Regions from separate parts of the Brevundimonas subvibrioides ATCC 15264 genome, predicted to be linked through region 3. Evidence: predicted binding sites of a transcription regulator. Region 3 holds the regulator's gene; each other region holds the start of a gene.
The links. Region 3 encodes LexA, which represses DNA repair genes until DNA is damaged. Its sites were predicted from a motif close to ATGTTCNCNANNTGTTCT; they were not measured.

Region 1 (5,722 bases), 520 kb from region 3:
TCACGGTCGGCCTGAGCCGGCAGACCCGCCGGATCATCCTCCAGAACCTCTATGTCAGCCTCGGCGTCGTCGCCTTCCTGGTGCCCGCGACCATCCTCGGTCTTGGCATCGGTCCCGCCGTGGCGCTCCACGAAGGCTCGACCCTGCTGGTGGTGTTCAACGCCCTTCGGCTGCTCGCCTACCGCGACCGAACCGCGCCCACCCTTCCAACCGCAATCCCAGCCGCCCCCGTGGTCGCGCGGGGTCTCTCGAGGACATCGTCATGAAGCGTTTCGGATGGATCTCCGTCATCGCCGTCTTTCTCGCCCTTTCGGCCTTCGCCTTCGGCATGATCTCGCGGCAAACCCGTGACGTCGCTGCGGCGCCGTCGGCGGTGGATGCCCGCCCGAGCGACACCGAAGCAAGTCACGCTGGCGCGCCCGAAGACAGCCCGTCGACCCGCGCCTATCGCGAGGCCAGCGCGCAGATGCATCAGGCCATGAGCATCAACTACACCGGCGACGCCGACATCGACTTCCTGCGCGGAATGATCGCCCATCACGAGGGTGCGCTCGCGATGGCCAAGGTCGCCGTCGAGCATGGCGAAGCCCGCGACGTTCGCAATCTGGCCGTTGAGATTATCGCGGCCCAGGAATCCGAGATTGTCCGGATGAGAATCCTCCTTGCGCGCCATGAGGACACGCCCGCGCCCGGCGCAAGGCCCTGACGGATGGCCGGCAAGCGCTTCACCGTGCGCGGCCGAAGCATTCGTTGGCGCGAAGGCCGCTATCGCCAACGAGGGCGGCGGCTCCAGACACGCCCGCTCAGGCCAAGGCCCGTGCTCGATACGCTCATCGCCATCGGGGTCAGCCTGTTCGCGGGCGGCCTGGTCTTCTGCATGGCGCTTCTGCTGCTCGGCGCCCACAAGGTGCCGCTGCATTTTGGTTACGGCGCCATTCTGGGCGGCGTGATCGCCTGCTCGTTCGTGTTCGGCCCCCGCGATCGGGCGGGACTGATGATCGTCGGTGGCTTGATCGTCGTTTGGGTTTTGGGAACGACCGGCCTTTATCTTTCGCGAGACCAGATCGTCCTGCATCCACATGAGCACCACAGCGCCGTCGCCGGGTATGCGCCACGGAAGACTGACTGAATGCCCAAAGCCGCCCTGACCGAGCCGTCGCCTCGCCCCGTCCGGATCGCGCGCGGCGGCTGGCTGGACGCGCTGCGTTTTATCGTCGGGGCGCTGATCATCCTCTACCATTTCCGCGAGGCCTCACCGGTCCCGCTGCCACAGCTGCATCCGGTGTTCGAGCGCGGCTATCTGCTCACCGACTTCTTCATCATCGACTCCGGCTATGTCCTGGCCCGCATCTACGGCGACCGGTTCGCCGCCGGGCAGGCCTCGCTGCGCTCCTATTCGCGCCAGCGGTTGTTGCGGGTCGTCCCGGCCCACCTGGTCGTCAGCCTCATCCTCATCGCTCTCGTCGGCGGCGCCGCCCTGGCGGGGATCGCGCCCAGCAATCCGCGCTGGTTCGACTGGTCGCAGCTGTCCGCGCAGGTGCTGCTGGTCCAGGCCTATGGCGTGCCGGGCGGGCAGGGGTGGAACGCCCCGACCTGGACCCTCTCGGCCCTGATCGGGTGTTATCTCCTGTTGCCCTGGATCAGCCGCGCCCTGTGGCGCTGGCCCCCGCTTGTCGTGGTGATCGGCGCGACGGTCCTAGTCCTCGCCGCTGACGTCGCCGCTTCGCTCTGGCTCGGCGATCCGATCTACCGCCTGCCGATGCGCTACGGCATCCTGCGCGCTCTGCCGCTGTTCCTGCTCGGGGTCGCGGCGGCCTTCTACGGCTCGCGGGTCTATGTCGGGCCGCGCCTGGCCGGAGCGATCGGCGTCGCCGCCGCCGTCGCGCTCGTACTGTTCCAGGCCTTCGGCGCCTTCAGCCTGCTGTCGCTGGGCCTGATGACCGTGATCATCTGGGCCGCCGGCGCCGTGCCGGTGCGCAGTCCTTCACGGCTGATCGAGCATCTGGCCCTGATGTCGTTCTCGATGTTCCTCACCAATGAGGTGAGCCGCATCGTCTGGTTCGGCCTGCTCGACGCCCTGGGACAGGAGTCCTGGTCGTCCGGCGTTCGTTGGGCCCTGTGGGCCGTCGGCTTGGTCGGCGCCTTCGTGGCCGCCGCTGTGTTCCGCTACGGCTTCGACCGTCCGGTCCAGACTTGGCTCAATCCGCCTCGCGTCAACGGGACGGCGCCAGATCCGGCGACGACGCCCCAGGCGTCAGGCGCCGTTGTGCCGACCGAACACGCTGGTTGAACCGTCGTTGAGGATCAGGACGGTCGTATAGGGCTCCCGTCCGGCGGCCTCCATGCCCGGCGACCCCGCCGGCATGCCGGGCGCGCTCAGAGCCCGGGCGGCCGGGCGCTTCGCCAGCAATCGATCGACGTCGCCGGCCGGGACATGGCCCTCGATGGCGTAGGCGCCGACCACCGCGGTGTGGCAGGAGGCCAGCCGGTCCGGAACGCCATGCTGGGCCCGGATCGGTGCCAGGTCCTCGCGCTCGACGACCTCTACGGTCCAGCCCGCCTGGCGCATGTGCGCGATCCAGCCGCCGCAGCAGCCGCACCAGGGCGTCTTGTACGCGATCATGCGCTTGGGCGGCGTGGCGAGGGCCGGGCCCGCGAGGGCGGCCAGAGGCAGGCCGAGGATGAGAAGGCGACGAGAAAGGCGGTTCATCGGCGGCGGTCCCGGATGGCGGCGAGACTGTCACTGTAGACCGGCGACCGGCGCGCCGCGAACCGACTTGGTGTCACAGGGGGGCGGTTTTGCTGCTCCCTTTATGTTCCAATCTTGCTAGGCCGGGGCATGAGCGACGGGCCGGTTCGCAAGATCATTCACGTCGACATGGACGCCTTCTTCGCGTCCGTCGAACAGCGCGACGATCCCGCTCTGCGCGGCAGCCCGGTGGCCGTGGGCTACGCCGCCCAACGCGGCGTGGTGGCGGCGGCCAGCTATGAGGCGCGGGTCTTCGGCGTGAGGTCGGCCATGCCGTCGACCACGGCCTTGCGGCAGTGCCCGGACCTCGTCTTCGTCCCGCCACGGTTCGAGGTCTACCGCGCCGTCTCGAAACAGATCCAGGCGATCTTCGCTGACTACACGCCTCTGGTGGAGCCGCTGTCCCTGGACGAGGCCTATCTCGACGTCACTGACAACCTGCGCGGCCTGCCGACCGCCTCGGAGACCGCCGTCGAGATCCGCGCCCGCATCCTGGAAGAGACCGGCCTGACAGCGTCGGCGGGGATTTCCTACAACAAGTTCCTAGCCAAGCTGGCCTCAGACCAGCGCAAGCCGAACGGCCAGTTCGTCGTGCCGCCCGGGCGGGGCGAGGCCTTCGTCGAGATCCTGCCGGTGAAACGCTTCTACGGGGTCGGGCCGGTGACGGCCGCCAAGATGAGCCGCTTGGGCATCGAGACCGGCGAGGACCTCCGGCGCCAGTCGCTGGCCTTACTACAGCAGCATTTCGGCAAGTCCGGTCCCTGGTACTACGCCATCTCGCGCGGCGAGGATCATCGCGCGGTTAACCCGAACCGGGAGCGCAAGTCGTCCGGATCGGAAACGACGTTCGGAAGCGACCTGACCGATCCCTCGGCGATTGAGGCCGGTGTCCTCGCCATGACGGGCGATGTCTGGGGCTGGTGCGAGAAGTCGGACGCCTACGGGCGCACGGTGACGGTGAAGGTCAGATGGGCCGACTTTCAGCAGTCCACCCGCAGCCGTTCCTTTCCGGAGCCGGTGACGTCCAAGGATCGGCTGGAAGAGATCAGCCTCCTGCTGGTCCGCTCGCTCTATCCGCCCGCCAAGGGCATCCGCCTGGTCGGCGTCAGCCTGTCCAACTTCAAGGTGCCGGCGCCGTCGGCGTCCGACCAGCTCGCCTTGGCCTGATGCGTGTGCAGGCAAACCTCTTCGGCGAGCCGGTTGCCGCGGGACCCGCCGCTCCGGACAGGTTTCGCTACTGGCCTGATCTCCTTTCAGAGGACGAGCAGGCAAGGATGCTGCGTGCTCCACAGGCCTTGTCGTTCAAGCCCTATATCTGGAAGGCATGCGCCAAGCTGGGCGTACGGACCAGGATTCAGGTTGTAGCGGTCGGGGTTCGCACCGGCATCATAGACCCTGAAGACGAATGAGCGCCAAGCTTGAGCGCGCGTAGAAGGAGAGGGGGCGGGCCTGGACTTCTGTACAGAAGCCGGAGGTGTCGGCTCTGATCGCCGCCGACGCATTGCGTCGCTTGGCTCAAAACCAGCGCCTGTCCGTTCCGGAACCCGCCGACGACGATCCTACAACGCTCAAGGCTGGTCGCGCGAGTCGGGCTTGACCGATCGCGGCGAGGGAGGAAAAGACGCCGATGACCAAATATGCGCCCCTCGCATCCTTCCTTCGCCGCCAGAAGCGGTCCGAGGTAAACCTGACGTTCCGGGAAATTGAACGGATCGTGGGTGGCATTCTGCCGAAAGCCGCGGCCGTCGACGGATGGTGGCGAGCGGATCCATCTGGGCCGTTGGGGCCCCAGCACATCGCGTTCGCGGACGCCGGATTCATCGCTGAACCGCAAATGCGAGCCGAGATCGTGCGCTTCGTCCGGAAGGACGCCGCCGGGCCGGTCCCCGGCACAGAGCAGGCCGGCGACCGGGACCAGGCAACCTGATTCCGGTCACCTCCGGTGGCTTCGCCGAGGGGGCCGCCGGAGGAGATCGATCGCCGACGATCAGTTGTGGTCTGCGTGCCCCTGGGGGGCAGGCGTGTCCGACAGCGCTGGTGCGGGCGCCGCCGGCTCGGCCGGGGTGGTGTCGGTCTTCATCTCGTCGCAGCAGGTCATAGCCGCATCCGCGGCCATGTCCTTGCAGCAGGCGCAGCCTTCAGCGGCCAGGGCCGCGCCGGCGCTCAGGGTCAGGATCGCGCCGGCGGCGGCCAGCAGGGTGGAAACTTTCATCGTCGTTCTCCTAGTGAATCATGAAGCGGGTAGAGCCAGACATCTTGTGGCCGTCCGGACCTTCGGCGGACCAGGCGGCAGCGTAGCTCCCCGGCGCGAGACGCGGCAAGGCCACGCTGACGGTCACGGCGGCGGGCAGGGCGGGCGCGGTGACGACGATCGGGGCCTGGCCCTCGGCGGTGAGTGTCACGGTCTTCAGGATCATCGGGTGCGGGAAAGTCGCGCTGAAGCGTTCCGGTGCGCCTTGCATCATGGCGCCGTCGGCCGGGGTGGTGACGATGTTGGAGGCGGCCGGAGCCTGGTGTTGCATTCCGGCGTGGCCGGCGTGCGGGTCTTGAGCGGCGGCGGCGCCGGCAAACGCCAAAGCGGCGGTGAGAACAAGAGTGCGGATCATCGGGTAGTCTCCTTGGATTAGAACCAGGCCTTGAGGCCGACAACGAGCCGGGTGTCTTCTGCCTCGCCGCCTCGGGCTTCGATGTAGTCGGCGGTGTTTCCGAGGGCGCGGCTCCACTCGACGCCGACGTAGGGGGCGAACTCCTTGCGGAGTTCGTAGCGCAGTCTCAGGCCCGCCTCGATCGAAGAGAGACCCGAGCCGATCTCCAGTTCCGGAATATCGCTGGCCGAGGCATCGATTTCGAGGCGCGGCTGAAGGATCAGGCGCTGTGTGATCCGCTGATCATACTCGGCCTCGACGCGGGCGGTCAGGTCGCCCTTCGTGGATAGAAAGGCGGCTGCGTCGATCTCGAACCAGTATGGGGCCA
Region 2 (5,722 bases), 470 kb from region 3:
GGACCGAAGTCCAGCAGGTAGTCGGCGACCTTGATGACATCGAGGTTGTGCTCGATCACCACGATGGTGTTGCCGGCGTCGACCAGTTCCTGAAGCACCTCCAGCAGCTTGCGCGTATCCTCGAAATGCAGGCCGGTGGTCGGCTCGTCGAGGATGTAGAGGGTCTTGCCGGTGGCGCGTTTCGACAGCTCCTTGGACAGTTTGACCCGCTGGGCTTCGCCGCCCGACAGGGTCGTCGCCGACTGGCCGACCTTGACGTAGTCCAGACCCACGCGGGTCAGGGTCAGCATCTTGTCCCGGATCGGCGGAACGGCCTTGAAGAAGTGGCCGGCCTCCTCGACCGTCATATCCAGAACGTCGGAGATGCTCTTGCCCTTGAAGACAATTTCCAGCGTCTCGCGGTTGTAGCGTTTGCCCTTGCAGACGTCGCAGGTGACGTAGACGTCTGGCAGGAAGTGCATCTCGATCTTGATCAGGCCGTCGCCCTGACAGGCCTCGCAGCGTCCGCCCTTGACGTTGAAGCTGAAGCGGCCGGGACCGTAGCCGCGGGCCTTTGATTCCGGCAGGCCCGCGTACCAGTCGCGGATGGGGCCGAAGGCGCCGGTGTAGGTCGCCGGGTTCGAGCGCGGCGTCCGGCCGATCGGCGACTGGTCGATATCGATGACCTTGTCGAAATGCTCCAGCCCCTCGATCCGGTCGAAGGCGGCGGGGGCGTCCGAGGCATTGTGCAGGCGACGCGCGGCGGCCTTGTACAGGGTCTCGATGGTGAAGGTCGACTTGCCGCCGCCCGACACGCCGGTGACGCAGGTGAACAGGCCGACGGGGATCTCGCCGGTGACGTTCTTCAGATTGTTGCCGGTGGCCCCGCTGATCTTCAGCGTCTTCTTGCGGTTGATCGGGCGGCGGCCCTCGGGCGGCAGTTCGATCTCGCGCTCGCCGGTCAGGTATTTGCCGGTCAGCGACTTCGGATTGGCCATGACCTCGGCTGGGGTGCCTTCGGCGCAGATCTGGCCGCCGTGGACGCCGGCGGCCGGGCCCATGTCGATGACATAGTCGGCGGTCATGATCGCCTCCTCGTCATGCTCGACGACGAGGACCGAGTTGCCGAGGTCGCGCAGACCGCGCAGGCTTTCCAGCAGCCGGGTGTTGTCGCGCTGGTGCAGGCCGATGGACGGCTCGTCCAGAACATACAGCACGCCGGTCAGGCCCGAACCGATCTGCGACGCCAGCCGGATGCGCTGGCTCTCGCCGCCGGACAGGGTGCCCGACGACCGCGACAGGCTGAGATAGTCCAGCCCGACGTTGTTCAGGAACCGCAGTCGGTCGGTGATCTCCTTCAGGATGCGGCGGCCGATCTCCAGCTGCTTGTCCGTCAGGCGATCCGACAGGGTGGTGAACCACAGATAGGCCTTGGAGATCGACAGCCAGCTGATCTCGGCGATGTCCTCGCCATCGATCTTGACCGCCAGGGCCTCGGGCTTCAGCCGCTTGCCCCCGCAGGCCTCGCAGGGGGTCTCGGACTGGAATCGGCCCAGTTCCTCGCGGACCCAGGCGCTGTCGGTCTCGCGCCAGCGGCGGTCGAGGTTGGGAATGACCCCCTCAAACGGCTTGGAGACCTCGTATTTGCGGGCATTGTCGTCATAGACGAACTTGATCTTCTCGCTGCCCGTGCCCTGCAGGATGACCTTGCGGGCCTGGTCCGGCAGTTCGCGCCAGGCAACATCCATCGAGAAGCCGTAGTGGCGGGCGAGGGCCTGCAGCGTCTGGGTGTAGAGCGGCGAAGGCCCGCGCGACCATGGGGCGACGGCCCCCTTGTGCAGGGTCTTGTCGCGGTCGGGGATCACCAGATCGGCGTCGAACGTCAGCTTCAGACCGAGGCCATCACAGACCGGACAGGCCCCGAACGGGTTGTTGAAGCTGAACAGCCGGGGCTCGATCTCGGAGATCGTGAAGCCGGAGACCGGACAGGCGAACTTCTCGGAAAAGAGCAGCCGGCGCGGCTCCTCGCCCTCGGCCGCATTCGCCCATTCGGCCACAGCGATGCCGTCGGCCAGATTGAGCGCGGTCTGGATGCTGTCGGCATAGCGCGCCTCCAGGCCCGCCTTGGTGACGATCCGGTCCACAACGATGTCGATGTCGTGCTTGAACTTCTTGTCGAGCGTGGGCGCGTCCTCGATGGCGTAGAATTCGCCGTCGATCTTCAGGCGCTGGAAGCCCGAGCGCTGCCACTCGGCGATCTCCTTCCGGTACTCGCCCTTGCGACCCCGAATGACGGGGGCCAGCAGCAGCAGCCGCTCGCCCTCGGGCAGGGCGACCAGCTTGTCGACCATCTGGGACACCGTCTGGCTCTCGATCGGCAGACCCGTCGCCGGAGAATAGGGCACACCGACCCGCGCCCAGAGCAGGCGCATGTAGTCGTTGATCTCCGTCACCGTGCCGACGGTGGAACGCGGGTTCTTGGACGTCGTCTTCTGTTCGATCGAGATGGCCGGCGACAGGCCCTCGATCAGGTCCACGTCCGGCTTGCCCATCAGTTCCAGGAACTGGCGGGCATAGGCGCTGAGGCTTTCGACATAGCGCCGCTGGCCCTCGGCATAGATTGTGTCGAACGCGAGCGAGGACTTGCCCGAGCCGGACAGCCCGGTCATCACGACCAGCTTCTCGCGCGGGATGTCGACATCCACGCCCTTGAGGTTGTGCTCGCGCGCGCCGCGCACGCGGATGAAGTTGTGCTTTTCGGTCATGTGGTCCGGGAACGCGGGAAGGCCGGACAGGTGTCCGGTGCAACATCGCTATATGGGCATTGATCCCCGTGATTCAGCAAGAACAATGTGGGAACATTGAGGCTGCTGTCCGCCAGCCCCCACTCCTGCAGAGCATCAGGGTGACGCTGACGTTTACCGGCCGGTCCGTGTCCGGCGGCCGGCGTCAGCCCCAGCCGACGATCTCGCCCATGCGCCTGCCCGGATCGAGCGCCTGCAACTGGGTGCGTGGTTCGGCCTCGGCCTTGCCGAACAGCCAGCCCTGGCCATGGTCGACACCGAGGTCGCGCAGGATATCGGCTGCGCCCTGCGTCTCGATCATCTCGGCGATGGTGGCGACCTTCAGCGAGCCGCAAAGCTCGACCAGATGCCCGATCAGGGTCCGGGCGCGCGGATCGGTTTCCACGCCTTCGACGAACTTGCCGTCGATCTTGACCGTATCGACCGACAGGCCGCGCAGGTAATCGTATGAGGCTGACCCCGCGCCGAAGTCGTCGATGCAGACCTTGATCCCGGCTGCCCGGAGCGCGCCCAGACGACGGTTGGCGGCGTCGACGTCGGCGAGGGCGGCGGACTCGGTGATCTCGACGATCAGCCGCCGGCGCTCTTCGGGTCGCGCCGCGGTCATCCTGAGCAGGGACTGGACGTAACGGTCGTCCGCCAGAGAGGCACCCGAGACGTTCACGGCGAACTTCAGCAGACCCGATCCGGGACGCCGGAGCCGGCCGAGCGCCTTTTCGGCCACGGCGACGTCGAAGCTTTCGATCAGGGCCAGTTCTTCGGCCATGTGGATGGTGTCGGCCGGACCATTGGTGCCGCGGAAGCGCGCCAGCGCCTCGAAATGGTGGACCGCCCCGGTCTTCAGATCGACGATCGGCTGATAGTGAAGCTCGAACCCGCGATCGCGAACCATGGCCCGGAAGGCATCGGCGTTCCTGAGGGTACGCGACAACGAGGCGGTGAAGGTCAGTTCGGGCCGGTCCAGCCCCCCGTCCTTCAGACAGCCCTCCACGGCGAAGCGCAGGGCGCGCAGCGTGTTCAGGGAGTCGCCGCCGACGTCGATGCCGACCTCGGTCGCCCGCACGCCCAGATCGAGACCTTCGCTCAGTCCCAGTTCCCGAACCTCTCCGGCCAGGTCGACGTCCACCGAACGATCGCGCAGCAGGGCGAACCGTTCCGGGCCCAACTGCCCCGTGCTGTTGCCGTCGACGGACGCGGCCTGCAGCGCCGCCTGGACACGGGCGTTCAGGCGCTCTCCGGCCTCGCCCAAGGCTTCCGCCGCCTGAAGCCCCGATACGTCGACGAACGAAACGGCCAGATCCGCCGAGGCTCCGGGCGCGGTGAGGACGTCGCGGGCCCGATCCAGGAAGGCCCCCGGTGTCAGGGCCGGTCGCGACTGCGGATCGTGCAGGCGGTAGGCGGGCCCTTCCCAGGTCACGGCCCCGGAGATGTGCGGCGCCAGGTCTGGCATCATGAACAGACGCACCGTCGCACGCCGCACGCGGCTGTCGCCGGCGGCGAACAGGACTTCCACCGCAGGCGAGCGCGTGCCGGGTTTCAGCGTCGCGAGGACGGCCTCGACCGCCTTGGCGCTGGCCTTTCCGACGCCGTCAAAAATCGATGAGCCGACCAGCGTCTCGGCCAGAACGTCCGTCGACGGTCCGGACCCCATGGCGAAGACGACCTTGCCCTGCGGATGAATCTCGATCAGCAGATCCGAGGCGGCGAAGGCGAAACCCAGAAGGCGCTTGAGATTCTGCATGCGCGCACGGTGCCATACAGCCCTTAAAACTCGCCTCAGACACGTCGTTAACGCGCGGAAACGGGTGCGCCGGAAGGCCTCGATCAGGCCATGCGGTTCAGGGTCACCGCACGGCCATCACCGGCGGCCGCTCGGCCGGACGCGCCGTAGCCCGTGCCCATGGCCCGCGCGCCCGCGACTTCCTGGGCGATCGTGCGCACAAGACCCTCGGAGATGGTTCGGGCGGCTTCCACGGTGCGCGCATGGACGGCCAGGACGGCCTCGAACGCTTCGGTGGCCTTGATGAGACCCATGCGTTCGCTGACAGGTGCCGCGGCCAGCAGGCCGGGGTTCGACTTCAATTGGGCGGACTCGCGACGGTAGAGGTTCGCCAGATCCTGGGTTTCGGCCAGGCTGGCCGTCACATCCTGGGGCCGGCGCGAAGCGAAGGCATCGGTTTCGGCCTCCAGCCGCGCCGTCAGCCGGTCGGTCAGGTCTGTCAGCCGTCGCAGATGAGCGGTGGCCGTGATGGGATCGTAGGTCATGGAGCGACCTCCGTGGACTGTTGAGCCTGCATGCGGACCATCTCGGCCACGACCGTATCGGCCAGGCCGATGCCGCCGGCCTTGACCGTCTGTTTGGCCATGGCGTCGATCATGAAGCTGCGCCATGTGCCCTCGGCCTCTCCGCCACCGAACGGACCGTCGGTCGACAGGCCTTCGAACATGGGCTTCAGCATCTGGGCCAGGAACGACGCCTCGAAATTCTCGGCGGTTTCGCGCATCCGGGCGGAGGCCGCGTTCGGCGCTGCCGGGGCGGGGGCGAGCAGGTCGGCGGAGACGGTCAGGTCGCTCATCACAGCACCTCGATCTCGGCCTGGAGGGCCCCGGCCGCCTTGATGGCCTGGAGGATGGAGATCATGTCGCGGGGCGAGACGCCAAGGGCGTTCAGGCCGTTGACCAGGGTGGACAGGGACGTGGCCCCGTTCACCAGCCGGATCTCGCGGCCCAGTTCCTCCTCAACCGTCACATCGGACTGCGGGACGACGGTGGTCTGGCCCTGGCTGAAGGGGGCGGGCTGGCTGACCTGCGGGGTTTCCTGGACCGAGATGGTCAGGTTGCCCTGGGCGATCGCGACGGTGGAGATGCGGACGTTCTCGCCCATCACGATCACGCCGTTGACCTCGTCGATGATGACGCGGGCGGGAGTGTCGACGGCG
Region 3 (5,722 bases):
AGGCGGTGCTGCTGTCGCCCGGACCCTGCGCGCCGGATCAGGCGGGCATCTGCCTGCCCCTGATCACCACGGCCCCAGACGACATGCCGATCCTGGGCGTGTGCCTGGGGCATCAGGCGATCGGTCAGGCCTTCGGCGGCGACGTCGTGCGGGCCAAGGCCCTGATGCACGGCAAGACCTCGCCGATCACCCACGACAATCGCGGCCTGTTCGCCGGCCTGCCGTCGCCCTTCACCGCCACCCGCTATCACAGCCTGGCCGTCGCGCGGGCCACCCTGCCCAACAGCCTGGACGTGACCGCCTGGACCGAGGACGGCGAGATCATGGGCGTGCAGCACCACGCCCTCCCGATCCACGGGGTCCAGTTCCACCCCGAATCCATCGCCACCGAACACGGCCACGCCCTGCTGGCCAACTTCCTCGATCTGGCGGGCGTCAAACGCCTGGCCATGGTCTGAGGCCGTGTCCGAGGGTTTCAAGCCGCTGCTGGCCCGGCTGGTCGACGGCCAGACGCTGAGCGAGGCCGAGGCCGGCGATTTCTTCGCCGCCTGCCTGCGCGGCGAGCCGACCCCGGCCCAGGTCGCCGCCGCCGTCACCGCCCTGCGTATCCGGGGCGAGACGGTGGACGAAATCACCGCCTTCGCCCGCGCCATGCGGGCCGCCGCCAGCCCCTTCGACCAGCCGTACGAGGTCATCGACACCTGCGGCACCGGGGGCGACGGCCAGCATACCTGGAACATCTCGACCGCCGCCGCCCTGGTCCTCGCGGGTGCCGGCCTGAAGGTCGCCAAGCACGGCAATCGCGCGCTCAGCTCGCGGTCCGGCTCGTCCGACGTGCTGTCGGCCCTGGGCGTCAACCTGACCGCCGGGCCGGAGCGCCAGAAGCGGGCGCTGGACGAGGCCGGCATCTGCTTCCTGTTCGCGCCCCACTATCACGGGGCCATGCGCCACGTCGGGCCGATCCGCGCCGAGATCGGCTTCCGCACCGTGTTCAACCTGCTGGGCCCCCTGTCCAACCCGGCGCTCGCCCGCCGTCAGGTCATGGGCGTCTACGACCCGCGCCTTCTGGAGCCTCTGGCCCAGGTGCTCGGCAACCTCGGGGCCACCCGCGCCTGGACCGTCCACGGCCAGGGTCTGGACGAACTGACCACGACCGGCCCGACCGAGGTCGCCGAATGGAAGGACGGTGCCGTCCGCCGTTTCACCGTCACCCCCGAAGACGCAGGCCTGCCCCGCGCCGACATCGCGGCCCTGCGCGGCGGCGATGCCGACGCCAATGCCGCGGCCCTGACCGCCCTGCTGGACGGGGCGACCGGGCCCTATCGCGACGTCGTCCTGCTGAACGCGGCCGCGGCCCTGGTCGTGGCGGACAAGGCCGGGGACCTGAAGGACGGCGTCGTCCTCGCCGCCCGCGCCATCGACGACGGAGCCGCCCGCACCGCGCTGTCCAGACTGGCCGCCATCACCTCCGCGCCCGAGCCCGTCGAGGCCCCATGACCGACATCCTGGAACAGATCGCCGCCTACAAGCGGGTCGAGGTCGCCGAGCGCAAGGCCGCCCGCCCGCTGGCCGAGATCGAATCGCTGGCCATGGTCGCGGGCATGCCCCGCGGCTTTCTGGCCGCGCTGCGCAAACGCTCGCACGACGGCCGCCCCGCCCTGATCGCCGAGATCAAGAAGGCCAGCCCGTCCAAGGGCCTGATCCGCGCCGACTTCGATCCGCCCGTCCTGGCCCGGGCCTATGAGGCGGGCGGCGCGACCTGCCTGTCCGTCCTGACCGACGAACCCAGCTTCCAGGGTCATGACGCCTATCTGGGCGCCGCCCGCGCGGCGACCGCCCTGCCCTGCCTGCGCAAGGACTTCCTCGTCGATCCCTGGCAGGTCGCCGAGAGCCGCGCCCTTTGCGCCGACGCCATCCTGATCATCCTGTCGATGGTCGATGACGTCCTGGCCGCAGAGCTCCTCGCCGAGGCCCGCCGCTTCGGCATGGACGCCCTGATCGAGACCCATGACGAGGCCGAGATGGCCCGCGCCGTGGATCTGGGCGGCGACCTGATCGGCATCAACAACCGGTCCCTGCGCACCTTCGAGGTCGATCTGGGGGCTACGGCCCGCTACGCCGCCATGGCCCCCGCCGGTGCCCTGCTGGTGGCCGAAAGCGGCATCTTCACGGCTGGACACGTGGCGGAGGTCGCGGCGGCCGGTGCCCGCGCCATTCTGGTCGGGGAAAGCCTGATGCGGCAGTCGGACGTCGAGGCGGCGACGATCGCGCTGCTGGAGCCCGTTTCCCGTTAAGTTGACATTAGGCAAGAACACTTACAGAACATCGACAACGGTTCACGACTTGTTCTGAAGGCGATTCCCACCATGCTGACGAAAAAGCAGCACGAACTCCTGATGTTCATCCATGAGCGGATCAAGGAGACCGGCGTCTCCCCCTCGTTCGACGAGATGAAGGAGGCTCTGGATCTGGCGTCCAAGTCGGGCATCCACCGGTTGATCACGGCGCTGGAGGAACGCGGCTTCATCCGCCGCCTCGCCCATCGTGCCCGGGCCCTCGAAGTCGTGAAGCTGCCGGAACAGGCGACGACCGGCCCGGTCCGGGGCCGACAGCCCTTCCGCCCAGACGTGATCGAGGGCGGCGGTCGTCCCCGCGCGGCCGAGCCCGCCAACGACACACGCGAACTGGTCCTGGTCGGCAAGATCGCCGCGGGCGTGCCCATCGCGGCGATCCAGCAGGACCACGGTCGCTATTCGGTGCCCGAGGCGATGCTGGGGGCCGGCGAGCACTACATGCTCGAGATCGAAGGCGATTCGATGATCGAGGCTGGCATCCTCAATGGCGATCTGGTGGTCATCAAACGCGTCGACACCGCCTCGTCGGGCGAGATCGTGGTCGCCCTGGTGGAGGGCGAGGAGGCGACGCTCAAGCGTCTGCGCAAGAAGGGCAACTCCATCGCCCTCGAGCCCGCCAACCGCGCCTACGAGACCCGCATCTTCGGTCCGGATCAGGTCGAGGTCCAGGGCAAGCTGGTCGGACTCATCCGCCAGTATCACTGACGGACCGAGTCGACGCCGGCGTCGGTGGCATCCGGCTCCACGGCCGGTCGCCCCGGACGTCCGCTGACCAGACCGCGCGCCACCCCTGCGGCGTCCGCCACAGCTCGACGGCACCGCCACGCGCATGGTCGACCCCATCCAGCACCAGCCGGCCGTCGCAGGCCTCGGGCAAGGCCGACACCGTCGCCCGCACGCTGACCAGAGGTGCCGATTCGCAAAGGACCGTCAGAGCTTCGGGGTCCGGTGCGGTCGTGCCCCACCAGACGGCGACGGGTGCCGTGCCGCTGACGGGCGCGCACGAATACCGCTCGCAGAGCCAGCCCTCCTCAGCCCGTTCCGAAAGCGTCAGTCCCCGCCGCCGCGACCACAGGTCGGTGGCGAACTCGCGCACGCCCGGCCGTATCACGACCGCCTGACCGCTCCGGCTGAAGGCCGCATTGGTCCCTCCGTCCCCGATCCAGACCGTCGGCGTCGGGGCTCGCGGCCAGATCAGCACGGCGCAGACGAACGGCAGTCCGGCCCACCGCAACCGCCCCTGCCACAGGCAGACGAACAGCACCCCCAGGAACGAGATCGGCAGCACATAGTCCGGCGCGCTGGCGATGGTCTGGACCGCACCGGGCAGTCCTGAAACCCAGTGCCCGACCGCCAGCATCGCATCGACCCCCCGGCCCGCCACCCACAGGAACGGTCCGCCCAGCCCGATCGGCTCCAGCAGCGCGCCCAACGCCAGCGCCGGCATCATGATGAAGTCCGCGATGGGAGAGGTCGCCAGATTGGCGATCAGACCGAATACGGCCGTCCGGTTGAAGTGCTGGATGGCGAACGGTCCGGTCGCCACGCCCGCGACCAGACTGGCGGTCACCGCGACCACCAGCCAGTGTCGCGCCGACTGGAACAGCGCGATCGGCCAGGGCACCGACAGTTCCCGCGTCCGCGGCGGCCAGGCCTCGGTCAGGGCCACCAGCGCCGCCGTCGCCGCGAACGACATCTGGAAGCCGGGCGTCACGATGGCCTCGGGCTGAAGGATCAGCACCACCATGGCCGCGACCGCCAGCCCGTGCATGCTGATCGCCTGCCGATCGAGCAGGATGGCCGCGAACGCGATGGACGCCGTGATCGCCGCCCGCTCGGCCGGGGCGGGCGCACCGGACAGGATTAGATAGCTCCACACCGCGACCACGCCCGCGACCGCCGCCACCTTCTTTCCCGAGACCCTCAGCGCCAGCCAAGGCCAGGCCGCCACGCCGAACCGCACCAGGAAGAAGGCGAACCCGCCCACGATGGCCATGTGCAGGCCCGAGATCGACAGGATGTGCGCCAGTCCGGAATCGCGCATAGCGTCCAGATCGTCGCGCTGGATCCAGGTCTCGTGGCCGGTCGTCATCGCCGCCGCGATGCCGCCCGTCCGCTCGCCCAGCCGGTGGACGATTCGCTGGGCCAGCCCGAACCGGATCGCATTGACCCGCATTGCCATCCGCAGGCTCCAGGGCGCTGTCGGCAGGATGGTCGACCGCGTCTCCGCCAGCGCGAAGGCCGTCCCGCCCAGCCGCTCGAACCACGCCCCGCGTCCGAAGTCATAGGCACCCGGGCTGGCCGGTGGCGGGGGCGGGTTCACGATGGCGAACAGCCGGATGGCCGAGCCCGGCACCGGCGGATCGCCCCTGACCGTCGCCCGCAGCCGGATCGGCGTGGCCTCGGGAGCCAGACCCCGGATGCGCACGGGCGCGACGACCACCCGATGTCCCCGGTCACCCGGACTGTCGACGTCGACGACCCAGCCCTCGATCACCGTCGGTTCGGCCATCGCCGGCGCGATCGGTGCGGCCACCCGGTCGCTTCGGACCTTTGCGCCCGCCAGTCCGCAGGCAAGACAGGCGAGCAGCATCAGGGGCAGGGTCACGCGCCGTCCCGTCCCGCGCCTCCGCGCCGCCAGCCAGGTCGCGCCGGTCACCGCCGCAGCGACCGCCAGCGGCCACAGTGGCGGCTCGCTCCTGAGCGCGAAATAGATCGCGGCCCCGCCGCCGAAGGCCACCGGCGCCAGCAGCCGCCAGCGCAGGGACTGCGCGCGCGCTTCGTCCGCGATCCAGGCGAAGAACCGATCGCGCAGTGGGCTGGGCTTTGCGGCGTCGGGCGGTATAAGGGCGGCCCGTCCGGACACGCCCCCCATGACCTCCTCTTCCGACCCCCAAGTCGTCACCCGCTTCGCCCCGTCGCCGACCGGCTATCTGCACATAGGCGGCGCAAGAACGGCACTTTTCAACTACCTTTACGCGAAAGGTCGCGGCGGGAAGTTCCTCGTCCGCATCGAGGACACGGACCGCGAGCGTTCGACCGACGACGCGGTCAAGGCGATCTTCGATGGCCTCAGCTGGCTGGAGCTGTTCGCCGACGAGGAGCCGGTCTTCCAGCACGCCCGCGCCGATCGCCATCGCGAGGTGGTGGATCAGCTTCTCGAGCTCGGGGCCGCCTACCGCGATTTCACCTCGGCCGAGGAAACCGGCCGGCTGCGTGACGAGGCCAAGGCCGCCCGCACGACCTTCGAATCGCCCTGGCGCGACCGCGAGCCCACGGTCGACGACCTGTCCCGGCCGCACGTCGTCCGCTTCCGCCGTCCCCTGCCCGGCCGCGTGGTCGTCTCCGATGCCGTTCAGGGCGAGGTG

Region 1: the regulator LexA is predicted to act here: its motif matches at 2,803-2,820, upstream of dinB (DNA polymerase IV).
Region 2: the regulator LexA is predicted to act here: its motif matches at 2,824-2,841, upstream of uvrA (excinuclease ABC subunit UvrA).

The regions. Positions count from the first base shown of each region.
Region 1 covers NC_014375.1:1,626,678-1,632,399, forward strand. The annotation lists gene BRESU_RS08170 (heavy metal translocating P-type ATPase) at 1-266, shown strand, start outside; gene copM (CopM family metallochaperone) at 263-706, shown strand; gene BRESU_RS08180 (hypothetical protein) at 710-1,129, shown strand; gene BRESU_RS08185 (acyltransferase family protein) at 1,130-2,290, shown strand; gene BRESU_RS08190 (DUF411 domain-containing protein) at 2,255-2,710, opposite strand; gene dinB (DNA polymerase IV) at 2,840-3,916, shown strand; gene BRESU_RS08205 (DUF7662 domain-containing protein) at 4,377-4,676, shown strand; gene BRESU_RS08210 (hypothetical protein) at 4,737-4,961, opposite strand; gene BRESU_RS08215 (copper resistance CopC family protein) at 4,972-5,355, opposite strand; gene BRESU_RS08220 (copper resistance protein B) at 5,373-5,722, opposite strand, start outside.
Region 2 covers NC_014375.1:2,611,297-2,617,018, reverse strand. The annotation lists gene uvrA (excinuclease ABC subunit UvrA) at 1-2,744, opposite strand, end outside; gene BRESU_RS12985 (EAL domain-containing protein) at 2,929-4,524, opposite strand; gene BRESU_RS12980 (hypothetical protein) at 4,608-5,048, opposite strand; gene BRESU_RS12975 (rod-binding protein) at 5,045-5,359, opposite strand; gene BRESU_RS12970 (flagellar basal body P-ring protein FlgI) at 5,359-5,722, opposite strand, start outside.
Region 3 covers NC_014375.1:2,145,162-2,150,883, forward strand. The annotation lists gene BRESU_RS10625 (anthranilate synthase component II) at 1-458, shown strand, start outside; gene trpD (anthranilate phosphoribosyltransferase) at 463-1,497, shown strand; gene trpC (indole-3-glycerol phosphate synthase TrpC) at 1,494-2,294, shown strand; gene lexA (transcriptional repressor LexA) at 2,367-3,059, shown strand; gene BRESU_RS10645 (ComEC/Rec2 family competence protein) at 3,040-5,229, opposite strand; gene gltX (glutamate--tRNA ligase) at 5,228-5,722, shown strand, end outside.